2 regions of the Paenibacillus sp. SEL1 genome follow, and region 1 is predicted to be linked to the other one. Evidence: riboswitches for the same ligand, from Rfam matches in the RefSeq annotation. Region 1 holds a riboswitch; the other holds the start of a gene.
The links. Region 1 has a riboswitch for glycine ahead of gcvT (glycine cleavage system aminomethyltransferase GcvT). Riboswitches for the same ligand answer to the same signal wherever they lie in the genome.
Positions count from the first base shown of each region.

Region 2: linked by a shared signal. The riboswitch ahead of ACYCSE_RS03055 (alanine/glycine:cation symporter family protein) and the one ahead of gcvT (glycine cleavage system aminomethyltransferase GcvT) in region 1 are both predicted to bind glycine.

Region 1 is NZ_CM137723.1:510,374-517,910, reverse strand. Features, by position in the region: gene gcvPB (aminomethyl-transferring glycine dehydrogenase subunit GcvPB) at 1-116, opposite strand, end outside; gene gcvPA (aminomethyl-transferring glycine dehydrogenase subunit GcvPA) at 113-1,468, opposite strand; gene gcvT (glycine cleavage system aminomethyltransferase GcvT) at 1,594-2,694, opposite strand; glycine riboswitch at 2,871-2,969, opposite strand; gene gcvH (glycine cleavage system protein GcvH) at 3,364-3,762, shown strand; gene ACYCSE_RS02310 (PTS mannitol transporter subunit IICB) at 4,140-5,618, shown strand; gene ACYCSE_RS02305 (BglG family transcription antiterminator) at 5,700-7,537, shown strand, end outside.
Region 2 is NZ_CM137723.1:671,644-679,180, reverse strand. Features, by position in the region: gene ACYCSE_RS03065 (LacI family DNA-binding transcriptional regulator) at 89-1,060, opposite strand; partial or broken gene ACYCSE_RS03060 (glycoside hydrolase family 1 protein) at 1,197-1,828, shown strand; glycine riboswitch at 1,994-2,070, shown strand; glycine riboswitch at 2,089-2,183, shown strand; gene ACYCSE_RS03055 (alanine/glycine:cation symporter family protein) at 2,343-3,761, shown strand; gene ACYCSE_RS03050 (iron-containing alcohol dehydrogenase) at 3,819-4,991, opposite strand; gene ACYCSE_RS03045 (carbohydrate ABC transporter permease) at 5,140-5,967, opposite strand; gene ACYCSE_RS03040 (carbohydrate ABC transporter permease) at 5,990-6,865, opposite strand; gene ACYCSE_RS03035 (ABC transporter substrate-binding protein) at 6,898-7,537, opposite strand, start outside.

The DNA of each region.
Region 1 (7,537 bases):
ACGTCGCACTCGGGAAGAGAATAGGCGATGCGACCCGGACGGCTCAATTCAAAAATGAGCGCTTGATCGTGTTCCTTCAACAGCCCTTGTTTCTGATCCTGTCTGGTGTGTATCATAGCAATCCCCCCAAGGTGTGTACAAATTGGTCAATCTCCTCTTTGGTTCTTTGCTCCGTCACGGCAATCAACATGTGACCAGCAAGTTCCTCATAGTCCCGGCCCAAATCGTAGCCAGCGATAAATCCAGCAGCTAGCAACTCAGTCTGGAGTTTGCTCATATCTGTACCCTCAGGCAGTCTAAGGGCAAATTCGTTAAAAGTCGGTGCGTTAAACGAGGCTGTTACGCCCTTCAAGCTCAGCAATTGCTCTAAAGCATAACGGCTTTTATGCAAATTTAGCTCGGCTACTTCCTTGATCCCCTGTCTACCCATGACAGACAAGTACACAGATGCAGATAAAGCTAGCAACGCTTGATTGGAGCAAATGTTAGACGTGGCCTTTTCGCGGCGGATATGCTGTTCCCGCGCTTGCAAGGTCAGCACGAAGCCGCGTTTACCGTTACGGTCAGTGGTCTGACCCACAATACGGCCGGGGATACGGCGCATATGTGCCTGAGAAACGGCAAAGTATCCACAGGTCGGACCGCCGAGAGAAGAGGAGATGCCAAGTGGCTGCGCATCTCCTACCACAATATCCGCGCCCTGTTTGCCGGGTGTCTCCAGCAAGCCAAGTGCCAGTGGGTTGGCGCTGACGACCAAAAGACCTTTGTGCGCATGGATGAGATCAGCCATCGGCTTCAGGTTTTCCACGGCTCCGAAAAAGTTGGGGCTTTGGACTAAAACAGCCGCGGTCTGTTCTGATACGGCCGCCGCTAACGCATTAGCATCCGTTACGCCGTCCGAACAGCCGATTTCCACGATGTCCAAATCCAATCCGCGTGCATAGGCTGCCAATACCTGACGTGCCTCCGGATGGACGGACCTTGATACGATAAGCTGTTTACGGCGGGTAGCTGCGGCGGACAGTGAGCCCGCTTCCGCCAGTGCAGTCGCTCCGTCGTACATGCTGGCATTAGCTACAGCCATGCCCGTCAATTCGCAAATATACGACTGAAATTCGAAAATGGCTTGTAGCTCGCCTTGGCTTACTTCCGGCTGATAGGGGGTGTAGGCTGTATAGAATTCCGAGCGTGAAGTGATGTGCTGGATGACAGACGGAATATGATGATCATAAATTCCTGCGCCAAGAAAGCTGGCATGTGTGTCTGTATTGGCGTTGTGTCCAGCCAGCTCGGCCAAGTGGCGGGTTAAGGCTCTCTCGTCGAGTCGAGAAGAAAGAGGGAGTTCCCCTTGATATCGAATGGCCTCTGGAATGTCACTGAATAAATCATCGATGGATGAAATGCCGACCACACGCAGCATTTCGGTTTGATCCTGTTCAGTCATAGGGAGATAACGATGCTGCTTCATAGGTTCTGGCTCCTTTCGAAAAGCAAAATTTAAATCGTAAATTAGCTAATAAAAAAGTGTGAGATGGAAAACCCAGAAGTTCATATCTGACATGTTTGCTTTATTGAAATGAAGAGAGTTTAAGATCAGCGCGGACGTTTATAAAAGGGGGCTGCCACCACCTCGGCACGCAGGCGTTTGCCACGAATCTCAACCTCCAGCGGTGTGGAGAGGGCGCTAAAACGACTGTCTACCAAGGCGAGGCCGAGATTACGCTTCAAGGTGGGCGACTGAGTCCCCGTTGTGACCTCACCGATGTGTTGTCCTTCTGCGAATACCGGGTAATGGGCGCGTGGGATACCGCGATCCATCATTTCCAGCCCGATCAATTTGCGAGGAATCCCTTGATCTTTCTGACGTTGCAGTGCTTCTCTACCGATAAAATCTCCTTTATTCAGCTTGACGAAGAACCCTAGACCGGCTTCGAGTGGTGAAATCGTGGCAGATAACTCCTGTCCGTACAGCGGCAACCGTGCCTCAAAGCGTAGGGTATCCCGAGCACCAAGTCCAGCGGGAATCAGCCCATACGACTCACCGGAACGAAGCAAACCCTCCCATATGGCTGTTGCTTCCGCGGCAGGTACGTAAAATTCAAAACCGTCTTCACCCGTATATCCGGTTCGTGAGACGAGTGCTTTTGCTCCGAACAATGGCACATTCTCATGGAAGCGGAAAGATGCCAGATTCGTAATGTCCGTATCTGCCACGGCTGCGGCAATACGTGCTGCTTCCGGTCCTTGCAACGCCAGCAATGCTATCGCATCAGACACATTCTCCATGTGAACGGATGCAGGCATATGGCGAATTAGCCAATCCCAATCCTTATCGATGTTAGAGGCGTTCACAACGAGCATGTAGCGCTCCGGTCCTTTGCAGTAAACAAGCAGGTCGTCTACTACCCCTCCATCGGGGTAACACAGGAGTGAATATTGTGCCTGACCTGGTTCCAACTGGCTGACATCATTCGTGGTCATCCTTTGCAGAAAAGCTTCGGCCTCTTTGCCTTCAACCAAAAATTCGCCCATATGCGATACATCGAATAAACCCGCACGTTGCCGGACGGCCTCATGCTCCTTTTGAATGCCGCTAAACTGAACGGGGAGCTCCCAGCCGCCAAAGTCAATACAACGAACCCCAGACTGCGTCCCGTAGGACGAATATAGCGGTGTTTTTCGCAAATTAGTCATTTTTCCACTCCTATCCGGTGTGATCGGCTAAACAAAAAAGACAGGCCGAAAAAAACGTATAGACGGCAGTCTACACTCTTTTTTCAGCTCTGTCCTTGATACCAGAAAGTTACCCCGGTATGTACCGGGTTTCCCCTTGGGTGATCCGCTCCAATAGCGAATGCTCTCCAGAGATGCGTCCGGCAGAGGTCCTTTTGCCTGAGAGATTCACCTGCAATGCAGGCTTACTCCTTCGGCGCTACCTTCGGGATCAACAGTATATTACCTGGCTTTGCAGATAACAACTTGATCCGATTCGCGTGAACTTATGTTTCATAAGCCGCAACAGCTATGCGAATCTTTTTAGCAGTCTCTCCCTCCGCGTTCATCCGCGTTTGCAGTTGTCGGGGTGTTTCCCAAAGCATTTGCTATAACCCATTAATACGCAAATTCATTCAAAATGTCAATAAAAATGTCATCAAAAACAATAGAAAAAACATTTAATATATAAATAAGGATATGTAAGCGTTTGTTATAAGCTATCATATTTTTATATAGTACGCCATATGAGGTGATATGAAGTATTTTTGTTAGTATTATTGACATGAGTGTTCTTGTTGTCATAATCTTAACCTGTCTAATACAGGTGAGCAAAAGCGATTTTATTCATATGGAAGTGAGGGGAACAGGATGAGTGAAGTAAAGCAGCAACTTTGGTATACAGACGAACATGAGTGGGTTCAGCGCACAGCGGATGGGACGTTGCGGATTGGTATTACAGACTTTGCACAGCATCAACTGGGTGATATTGTTTTTGTAGAATTACCTGAGGTGGGAGTAACGATTGAGCAGGGAGCGGAGATCGGTACGATTGAATCGGTGAAGACGGTATCCGACCTTTTTGCTCCGGTGACGGGAACCGTATTAAAAGTGAATGAAGCGCTGGAAAGTACGCCTGAGCTAGTGAATGAATCTCCCTATGAAAAAGGTTGGATGATCGAAGTAGAGATGGGTAAAGATGTGGAGGAAGCATTGGGCAAGCTACTGTCTGCGGATCAATACGAGCAGTTGATTTCCGATGAGCAGTAATGGAGCAATGTAGTATGGAATAAGAGTGTTATTTGTCTGCTGATTTTTGTATACAACAGTCGCTATGATTTGACATAGCGGCTATTTTTTTGTCTTTTTTCAGACGTAATTACGTGTTTTATTCTGATGTAGAGGGTTGTCCCTATAGTAAGAATCATACATAATCCAGCACGGTTTTTCGACTATTTTCTATAGCTACAGGTCATATTAAGAAGAATTATGCAGGTATAATACCTTCTCGGATAATTTAAATTTAAATGTTGTCATCAACGTTCATGACGAAAGTACGTTTTCATTTCGTTGATGAAGATAGCGCTGTCATTTAGTATGAATTTTAAGAAAAGGTAGTGATGCTTACCTACAAGGAGGATTTGAATATGAGTACATTGGACGCAAAGCCAAGTTCAAAAGGAGGCACTCGTGTCGCCGTACAGCGTTTTGGCCGTTTTCTTAGCGGTATGGTTATGCCCAATATGGGAGCCTTTATCGCGTGGGGATTGATTACGGCACTCTTTATTCCGACCGGGTGGTTCCCGAACGAAGGTTTTGCACAACTGGTTGATCCGATGAAAAATTATTTGCTGCCGCTGCTGATTGGTTACACGGGAGGCACGATGATTCACGGACAACGTGGAGGTGTGATTGGTGCCATTATGACGATGGGTGTCATAGTGGGAGCCGATATCCCGATGTTCCTAGGCGCGATGGTCGCTGGTCCGCTGGCTGCGTGGATATTGAAGAAGTTCGACAAGGCCATTGAAGGCAAAGTCAGATCAGGCTTTGAAATGCTGGTCAATAATTTTTCGGCCGGGATTATCGGTGCCATTCTAGCACTGCTTGCCCATGTGGCGATCGGCCCGGTTGTACAAATGATCAGTCAAGTGTTGTCGGCAGGGGTACAGTTCCTCGTGAACGCAGGGCTATTGCCGCTTGTCAACCTCATTATTGAGCCCGGAAAAGTATTATTTTTAAACAACGCGCTGAATCACGGAGTATTAAGTCCGATTGCGTTGGAGGAAGCTGCAAGAACAGGGAAATCCGTACTGTTCATGCTGGAATCCAACCCTGGGCCGGGGCTCGGTATTTTGCTGGCCTACTGCCTGTTCGGTAAAGGCTCTGCGAAGTCGTCGGCTCCTGGCGCAGTCATCATTCATTTTTTCGGCGGGATTCATGAAATTTATTTCCCTTATATTTTGATGAAGCCGATTTTGATTCTTGCTGCTATAGCTGGGGGCGTTGTGGGAACCTTCTGTTTCATGTTGACAGGTGCCGGACTGGTTGCTGCTCCTTCGCCGGGCAGCATCATCGCCTATTTTCTAATGACGCCAAAAGGCGGATATTTGCCAATGCTAAGCGGGGTGATCGCTGCTGCGGTCGTATCTTTTGCTGTTGCCGCAGTGTTACTCAAGACTGGTAAGCAACAAGAAGAGGGGCTGGAGGAAGCTGCATCCCGCCTGAAAGATATGAAAAATCAAAGCAAGAGTGCAAGTGCTAACGCCACTGTAATGGAAGATAACCACGAATCTGATCGTGCTGCAGAAATTGCTGCAGATCGAACGCTCAAGGATAAATCCGAAGTGAACAAAATCGTCTTTTCCTGTGATGCAGGTATGGGTTCAAGCGCTATGGGTGCCTCGATTTTACGCAAAAAAATGAAGCAGGCGGGTGTGGGCGTAACAGTTACGAATACGGCAATCAGTGAAATTCCACAGGATGCGGATATTGTCATTACGCAAAAAACGTTGACAGACCGGGCTAAAACAGTAGCTCCGAGTGCTGAGCACATTTCCATTGACAATTTTCTGAAGAGTCCTGAATACGAAGCGCTGGTTGAACGTCTGAAATCCGATTCTTAATCCCCATCGAAGTCAGGCGGACTGTATGCAATGTACGTCTCCTGCTGGAGGGATGAGCTTGGGAAGGAACGGTATGCGCTTATGAATATTACGAAACGACAACGTGACATCGTGGAATATCTTCTGGAGCAGTCCAAAGAGGTTACAGCCGGGGAAATTGCTACGAAGATCAATGTCAGCACAAGGACGGTTCATCGGGAACTGGGTGCAGTCGAGCATTGGCTGGCAGCTCATGAGGTGAAGCTGGAGAAAAAGTCAGGGATCGGTATCTGTATAGATGCTGATCCAGCTCAGCTTGTATGCCTGCGAAAACAATTGCTGCATACGAAGTCAGACGAATATTCGGCTGAGGAGAGAAAGATCGTGGTACTCTGCATGCTGCTGGATACACGGGAGCCGATCAAGCTGTTGGCGCTGGCTTCAGATCTGAAAGTCACGGTAACTACGGTCAGTCATGATCTAGACGAATTGCAAGACTGGATTGAGGAACGTGGACTCATGCTTGTGCGCAGACGGGGGTACGGGGTCGAGATTACAGGGCGGGAGACAGACAAAAGACGGGCGATTTCCGAGCTGGCTCTCGAATATTTGGATGAATCCGATCTGTTTTCAGCCCGGGAAGAACTTCGTCCTGTAACCCGTGTTGCCGACAAGTTGCTGGAGATGATTGGCAGAGATAACCTGCTAATCGTGGAAAAGGCCCTCTGGCAGCCCCATGAAAAATGGTTGGAAAACATGGTGGAAAGCAAATACATGGAGCTGCTGATTCAAATTTGCGTTTCGCTGGTACGTCTGCGACTCGGGTATGTTATAGATCCTCTTCTCTCGTATTTAAAAACAGATTCGGATGAAAATATCATGCTTCGCACAGCTATGGTGGAACGCATATGCACGGAGTTGTCAGAGGCGCTGGATATTGAATTTCCAGAGCCGGAACGATCTTATCTCAGGCTGCTATTTCGTGATGCCGAAGATCACTCTACCCGACTACTGCCGTTGGATGATCTCGTACTGTTGGAGTCGGTTCATGAGTTGATTCGTCGTGTGGAGGAAGAGACAGGCACGCCATTGAAAGAGGACCGTGTTCTGCGTGAAGGACTGATTGCCCATATGGCTCCGGTATTCAAACGTTTGAAGGAAGGCAGGTCGATTCGTAACCCTCTCCTTCAGCAAATCCGCAAGGATTACAGCAGCTTATTCGAATCAGTGAAAAAGGCTGCGGCGAGCATGACAGAAATGAAAGTGCCTGATGAAGAGATCGGATTTCTCGTCATGCATTTCGGCGCTTCGCTGGAGCGGCTGCGACAATTGCGTCGGGAGGTGCGGGCCATTGTAGTCTGCACGAGCGGCATTGGATCATCCAGACTTCTGGCAACAAGGCTCGCCAAAGAGCTCCCACAGATCAAAATTGTGGATAGGGCTTCATGGTACGAGGCGGTGCGGATTCCCAAGGAGGATTATGATCTGATCATTTCGACAGTAGAGCTACCGCTTGAACCAGATCGGTATCTTAAGATCAGTCCGCTGCTAACGCAGGAGGAGGGTGACCGTCTGCGTCATTTCATCCAGCATATTACACTCCATCATCTCAATGATCATCAGCAGGAACAGGCCGTTCAGCCTGGTCAGGATATGGAGTGGCTTACCGGTCTGCGGAAAAGTCTCGAGGAAATTGTACACATTGTACAGCAATTTCAAGTATATCCGCTGGAAAATCAAGGGATGGATATGGCGGCGACCGTAGAGGCGATATGCATGCTGGAGGCGGGGCGGGGGAATGTTACAGAGCCTTCTGCGGTTGCTGCACAACTCATGGAAAGAGAGCGCCAAGGTAGTCAGGTGATCTCTGATACCTCTATTGCTTTAGTTCATACGCGTAGCCACTATATTCGCAAGCCTTCGCTTACCTTGTATAAGCT
Region 2 (7,537 bases), 160 kb from region 1:
AAAGCGATTTCAACATATTTTATTCTCTTTCGACAAAAAATATTTCATATCAAGGCCCTTTTGCCTAATTTGCAAGTACATCGTTACCTTATGTAGTCGTACGTTCAATGAGGCTGTACTCTAGCGAATGAAGCTTCATTTGGCGTCCAATCAGCTGAGGGGAAAGCATGAAAAAGGCATTTTGTGCTTGAGCCATGATAGGATTTTGAATCGTTGTAATCCCCAGCGTATGCGCCAGCTCCGTGTTATCGAATCCAACAATTGCCAGATCTTCCGGTACGTTCAGTTTTTGTCTGCGTGCTTCGCAGAGAATGCCCACTGCTACATAATCGTTAGCACATAAAATAGCCTCTGGAAATTCGTCCGGATGCTGTAACAAATCCCGTACGACCTGTTCGCCATCACGGATATTATAAATAGAAGAGTGATTCCAGTGTTGCAACACTGGCAGATTGTGCTCACTCATGATCTGTTCGTAGGCTCGTTGTCTACTATGGGTATTAATACTGCTCGGACGGCCAAAAGCATTGGCTATACGAGTATAGCCTTTTTGTATCAAATGTTTGAGCGCTAACATATATCCTTCATACTGATCCATAGCGACGGAGCGAATATCGGTATGCTCCATTCGTTGCCACGACACGATCGGGCCATATTTGCAATAGGTGCTCAAAAAATCAGTGTCATTCACGCAGGAAATGATGACCAGCGCATCGACTCTTTTTCTTTTTAAATCCTCAAAGGCTTGAAGCTCTTTCTTTTTGTCTTCTCCCGAAGTATAAATAATGGTTTGAAATTCATATTGGCCCGCTACTTCCACAAAGCTGTCCAGAAAAGCGAGAACAATTTCATTAATAGTTGAAGTAATGATACCGATCTGAAGCGTCTGACCCTTAGATAGAGAAATGGCATTTCGATTAGGAACATAATCTAATTCCTGCATGATTTTCAAAATTTTAGTTCTTGTTTCGTGACTAACATGGGGGGACTGATTTAATACTCTGGATACCGTAGCTTTGGAAAAGCCCGCCAGTTTTGCAATTTGATCAAGATTCGACATGGTGCTTCTCCTCACATAAGAAAAAAATAAATTCTTGACATGAAACGCGTTACAACGATTAGGATGACTTATGAAGGCATTACGTCTATTTTAAAGTATCTGTCAATGCATTTCAAAGGAGAACGGTTATCGTTAGGTTGCATTGTTCGCTGAAATGGGCTTTAAAGTATTTCGTATGTCCATCCACTGGTCGCGGATTTTCCCGAATGGCTATGATGCCGAGCCGAATGAAGCAGGATTGCAATTCTACGACAATGTATTTGATGAGCTGCGCAAGTATGGTATTGAACCGCTGGTAACATTGTCACATTATGAAACACCGCTAGGTCTGACTCAGAAGTATAATGGTTGGCTGGGACGTGAAGTCATACAGCATTACGTAAATTATGCCGAAACGGTGTTTACACGCTATAAGGATAAAGTAAAAATACTGGCTGACCTTTAATGAAATCAATGTAATGACCATGAGCCCGTTCACCGGTGGCGGTGTGGTTATTGACCTTTGTGCATGACACGTATCGCATTGATTACTTGCGTCAGCATATTGCCCAAATAAAGGAAGCGATTGCCGACGGTGTTGATCTGCTTGGCTACACCAGCTGGGGTCCTATCGACCTTGTGAGCATGTCTACTTCTGAAATGTCCAAGCGCTACGGATTTATTTACGTTGATCTGGATGATGACGGTAACGGAACGCTCAAACGCTCCAAAAAGGACTCATTTAACTGGTATAAAAATGTGATAGCAACCAATGGTGAAGAATTGTAATTCCATATCATCTCGGGCGGATATAGCAGAAGACATCCTAAGGATGAAATTTGCTGTACCCGCTTTTTTGATAGACATAATAATATTTCAGAGGGCTTCACAAACTTTTCACTTGTAATAAGCTGAAAGTTTTCTGTATAATGAATAAAAATTTCATATGTCTGGTTGATGTTTGCGGGAGATGGAACGAAAGTTCCGACCGAAGGGGCAAAACTCTCAGGTGCTTAGGCTGATTACAGCAACAAGCGGGGACCGTAAACGGACAGAACTCTGGAGAGACCCTTAATTGGGCGCCGAAGGTGCACCGCAGAGAACATCTGCTTAAACTCTCAGGCAAAAGGACAGAGACGCGAATAACCTGTGACAGGGAATACCCTAGGCTTTTTTATGAGCTATTAGAGGTAGTAACCTGCACAAGATGGTTGTATTTTTTCGTGCCTTTAACCTCTCCAGGAGTCGAATCAGCTGATTTGACTCTTTTTTGTTTTCTAATATGCTGGAGGAGCGGGTTGAAATGAATTTGGTACATGTATTAGAAACGATTGACAGCTGGATATGGGGAGCGCCGCTTCTTATTCTCGTAATGGGCACGGGGTTGTGGCTAACGATCCGTTTGAAGCTGCTTCAGGTTATTCGATTGCCTTTGGCGCTCAAGCTAATTGGTAAAGCGCCGGACGAAGGTAGTGGAGATGTAAGCAGCTTCGGAGCATTGAGTACGGCACTGGCAGCTACTGTAGGTACAGGAAGTATTGTTGGCGTGGCGACAGCAATCAAGCTGGGTGGGCCCGGTTCATTATTCTGGATGCTGGTTGCAGCTTTTTTCGGGATGGCAACCAAATATGCGGAAGGATTATTATCCGTTAAATACCGTGTTAAAGACCGGAACGGACAATTTTCGGGTGGTCCGATGTATTATATTGAAAACGGACTTGGCCGCCGTTTCAAGCCGCTGGCGATGTTGTTTGCCTTTTCTGGTGTTCTTGTAGCCCTATTTGGAATCGGTACTTTTCCGCAAGTAAAGGCTATCGTTTCTTCGACGGAAAGTAGCTTTGGAGTGCCAACGGTAGTTACAGCGATCATTATTTCCGTGTTAACGGCTGTTGTTACGATTGGAGGACTCAAAAGTATTGCCAAGGTATCCACAAAGATTGTTCCATTCATGTCGGGGCTCTATATCGTAGTTTGCTTAATTGTACTCATTAAGTTTGCAGGAGAGCTTCCTCATGCGATTGCTTTAGTATTACAAGGGGCCTTCTCGACCACATCTGCAACGGGTGGATTTGCCGGAGCGACGATTATGTTGGCGATGCGAAGCGGAGTTGCCAGAGGTATTTTTGCTAATGAAGCCGGTTTGGGAAGTGCGCCAATTGCAGCAGCAGCTGCTAAGACGAAATGGCCTGCAGAACAAGGGCTGATATCCATGACAGGCGTATTTATTGATACGATGATTATTTGTAATCTGACGGGATTTACGTTGCTGGTTACGGGAATATGGAGTGGAAATGACGATGGAGGTCTGATGACCCAGCATGCGTTTTCCAGTGCCTTTCCGGCTGGTGCAGAGCTCGTGACGATTAGCCTTATTTTATTTGCGTTCACAACGATACTTGGCTGGAATTACTACGGAGAACGTTGTGTTGAATATTTACTGGGTGTCAAATGGATTAAACCATACCGTTATCTGTTCATCGCACTTGTAGCAGGAGGTGCGTTCATCAAGTTGGAAGCCATTTGGCTGCTGGCAGATATCTTTAACGCAATGATGGCTTTCCCGAATCTGATTGCACTGCTTGGCTTATCGGGAATCGTAGTTGCAGAAACCCGAACCTATATGGATTCTCTGTATCCTAATAAGAAAAAGGGCATTCTTGCAGGTGCCAATGTAGGGGCTGCTATTCAAGTAGAAGAAAAGGGACAAACGGTTAATTCATAAATTCCAAAAGGGAGTGCCCTCAGCCATCACAGGCTTGAGGACACTCCCTTTTGAATGTTACAACGATGCACGCAAAATAGCTAAAATATCTTCTTGATTCAGCTTTTTATAATTACCAAATCCTCCGTACTCCATTTCACGGTCTGCAATGTCCGCGATTTTTTCCAATTGCTCATCATTAATATTGTAATCGGCCAGCGTAGAAGGGGCACCGAGACTTGTCCAGAATGCACTAAGACGGTCAATACCTTCCAAGGCGATTTCTCTATCTGTTTTACCTACGGTGTCTAAGTCAAACATGCTGAGCATCAGCCGCTTCATGCGTGCAGCATCCTGATCCACTGTATGTCTCATCCAGTTGGGAAACAGAATTGCCAGACCGCCAGCATGAGGAATATCATATACAGCGGATAATGCATGTTCAATCGTATGCGAAGCCCAGTCCCCGAAGTAGCCCATTTGCAGTGTTCCGTTAAGAGCAATCGTTCCGGCATATAAAATCGTTTCACGATGCTCGTAGTTGTGCAAATCCTCTAGCAGTTTAGGTGCAGTTTCGATCACGGTTTGCAGCACGGAAAAGCACATACGATCTTGCAACGGTGTATTTTTAACATTGTGAAAATACTGTTCAAACACATGGCTCATCATATCCACCATGCCATATACCGTCTGATCACGTGGCACAGAGAAGGTGTTTTTTGGGTCCAGAATCGAAAATTTCGGATGCGTCACCGCGCTGCCCCATACGTATTTTTCGTTCGTTTCCCAGTTGGTGATGACAGAATCCGGATTCATTTCTGAACCGGTGGCGGCGAGTGTGAGGATGGTGCCGAATGGTAGAGCCTCGGTCGGCATGTGCTTTTTGTTGATAATATCCCACACATCGCCGTCATATTTAGCCCCTGCTGCGATGGCTTTGGTGCAATCAATAACGCTTCCGCCGCCTACTGCAAGTAAGAAGTCGATGTTTTCATTTCGGCAAATGTCGATGCCCTTCTTAACGGTGGACAAGCGCGGATTCGGCTCTACGCCGGACAATTCATGAATGTTAAGATGTAGCGGCTCTAACGCGTTTAATACCTGGTCATACAGACCATTTCGCTTGACACTTCCGCCTCCGTATATCAGTAAAATATTTTTGCCATAATTCAGCAGCTCCTGCTGCAGTTCTCCAATTTGATTGTCTCCAAATATTAATTTGGTGGGGTTATAATATGTGAATTTGTTCATCTGGAAAGTTCCCCTCAGTTCATAGTTCATGTTCAAATCGTAAATCGCTTAACCTGATTGCCTGTTGGATACCTAACTTCATCATGTAAGCTATTTGAAATGACGATTAACCATTATACATGAAATGAATAAGGGAATTCAAGTAAATCTAATCTTTGACCGCTCCAGCGGCAAGATCGGAAATAAACTGGCGGCTAATGAAAAGAAACAAAATAATAAGTGGCAGTACAGCCAGCAGGGTGCCCGCAATGACCATCGCATAATCCGTATTGTAAATTCCGTTCAATTGTGACAGTGCAATCTGGAGCGTGAATTTACGCTCATCCGTTAAGACGATTAGCGGCCATAAATAATCATTCCAAGCTCCTATAAAGGTAAACGCGCCGAGAAAAGCGAACGCAGGACGTAGAATAGGCAGTGCTACATTCAAGTACAGTCGAAAAAAGCTGCATCCGTCCATCCGGCCCGCATCCAGCAGCTCCTTTGGGATGGATTCTTCCGCATATTGACGAATCCAGAAAATGCCGAAGGCATTTACCATCCCCGGGATGATAAGCGCTTTGAACGTACCTACCCATCCAAAGGAGGCCATCATGACAAAGGAGGGGACAAGCGAAAGTTGTGAAGGGACCATCATTGTAGCTAGCAGAACGATAAATAGCACTTTTTTGCCCGGAAAATCAAACTTGGCGAATGCAAAACCTGCCAGTGAATCGAAAAACAGAACCAATAGGGTAACAGAACTGGCTACAAAAAGGGTATTAAAAAAGGCTCCGACAAAATTAATCTGCTGTAATACTCTCGTTATGTTATCCAAGAAGTGGCTGCCAAACCACAATTGCGGTGGAAAACGGTAGATGTCTGAAGTGGTACGAGTTGCCATGACGATCAGCCAGTAAAATGGAAACATCGACAGGATGATTCCCACCAACAATCCGGCATATAAAACAAAGGATTTTGCGCGTGTCTGCATCATGTTGTGAAGCTCCTTCCCATCGTTATTTTTTACCTTGAACGAGTTTCCAGTTTATGATGGAGAATAGAGCAATGATGAGGAACATGCCCCATCCGACGGCTGCACCATATCCAAAATAGTTGTTAATGAACGACTCGCGGTACAGGTATAAAACGATGGTCATGCCACTTGCCCCGGAACCGCCGTCATTACCGACCAGGACCTGTGGCTCGGTGAAGAGCTGCATACCGCCGATGGTGGACGTAATGACCGTAAACAGAATGACTGGGCGCAGCATGGGGATAGTGATGCGGAAAAAAGCTTGCGCTCCGGTTGCCCCGTCTATTTTGGCGGCCTCATACAGCACATGCGGAATACTCTGGAGTCCGGCCAAATAGATGATTGCGTTATAGCCCATCCATCTCCATACGACCATAGAAGAAATGGCAATTTGGATACCCCATGGCACATTCAACCATTGAACCATGGGTAGTCCCAAGAGTTGCAGAAGGTAGTTGAGAAATCCAAAATTGTTGGCAAATAAGGCACCAAATATGATGGCAACAGCCACAATAGATGTCACATTGGGCAGGAAGAATCCAACTCGCCATAAGGTGCGCATTTTCACAAAAGGGGCATAAAGCAGAAAGGCAATAATCAGTGCGAAGAATAGCATGGGAATCGTTGCATACACCCAGATCACAAAGGTGTTGCCTACAGCCTGCCAAAATTCATTGTCTGTCACAAGGTAGCGAAAGTTGCCCCAGCCGTTGTAGGTCATGTCCCCGATCCCGTCCCATTTGTGAAACGCTAGATATAATGAAAAGCCAATCGGAAACAGTCCAAAGATGCCAAACAGCAGATAAAACGGCGAGATCGCAGCATAAACGGCACGGTGCTTCCAGATTTCTCTCAGCATAATGTCCACACGCCTTTTTTGAATTTTGTTTTTTACCGCTGTAATTCTCGTTCGATTCGATCCATGGTTTCCGTCCATAATACATCGGAATTGGCATCCTGCTTGGCGACATTAGCAAGGCGACGAGTCACAATGCCGTGGATGACAGGATAGCGCTCGCCGAAATAGCTGCTTTTCACATGACGTGCGGAGGTGGCAAAGATGAGTCCGGTGGCCTGACCACCAAAGAAAGGCTCGGGTGTCCCCATGATAGGATCGTTATAGACGCCGGGAGTGGACGGGAACAGTCCGATTTTGTGGTAGGCTTCCAGCTGGTGTTCCGGGTTTTGCAGCCAGGTCAGGACTTCAAAGGCTTCTTTGGGATGTTTGCTGGATTTGAGGATAGAAATGAAAGAACCACCCAGGTTGCCGTCTCCTCCAGGAGCACGGGCGACTCTCCATTTGCCCGCTGTATCCGGCGCGGCCTCTGTGAGAACTTGCTTCATCCAGATAGCCCCTACAAAAGAGGCAATTTTGCCGTTATTGACCGAAGCGTTCCATTCGGGAGTCCAGCCATCCGCATTGGCGAGCAGATGCTTCTTGTGGAAATCGACAGCGGTTTTCCAGCCCAGACGGATGTCAGGAGATTGATTGCCGATATAGCTGCCATCCGGCTTGAAGTAAAGGTTTGTG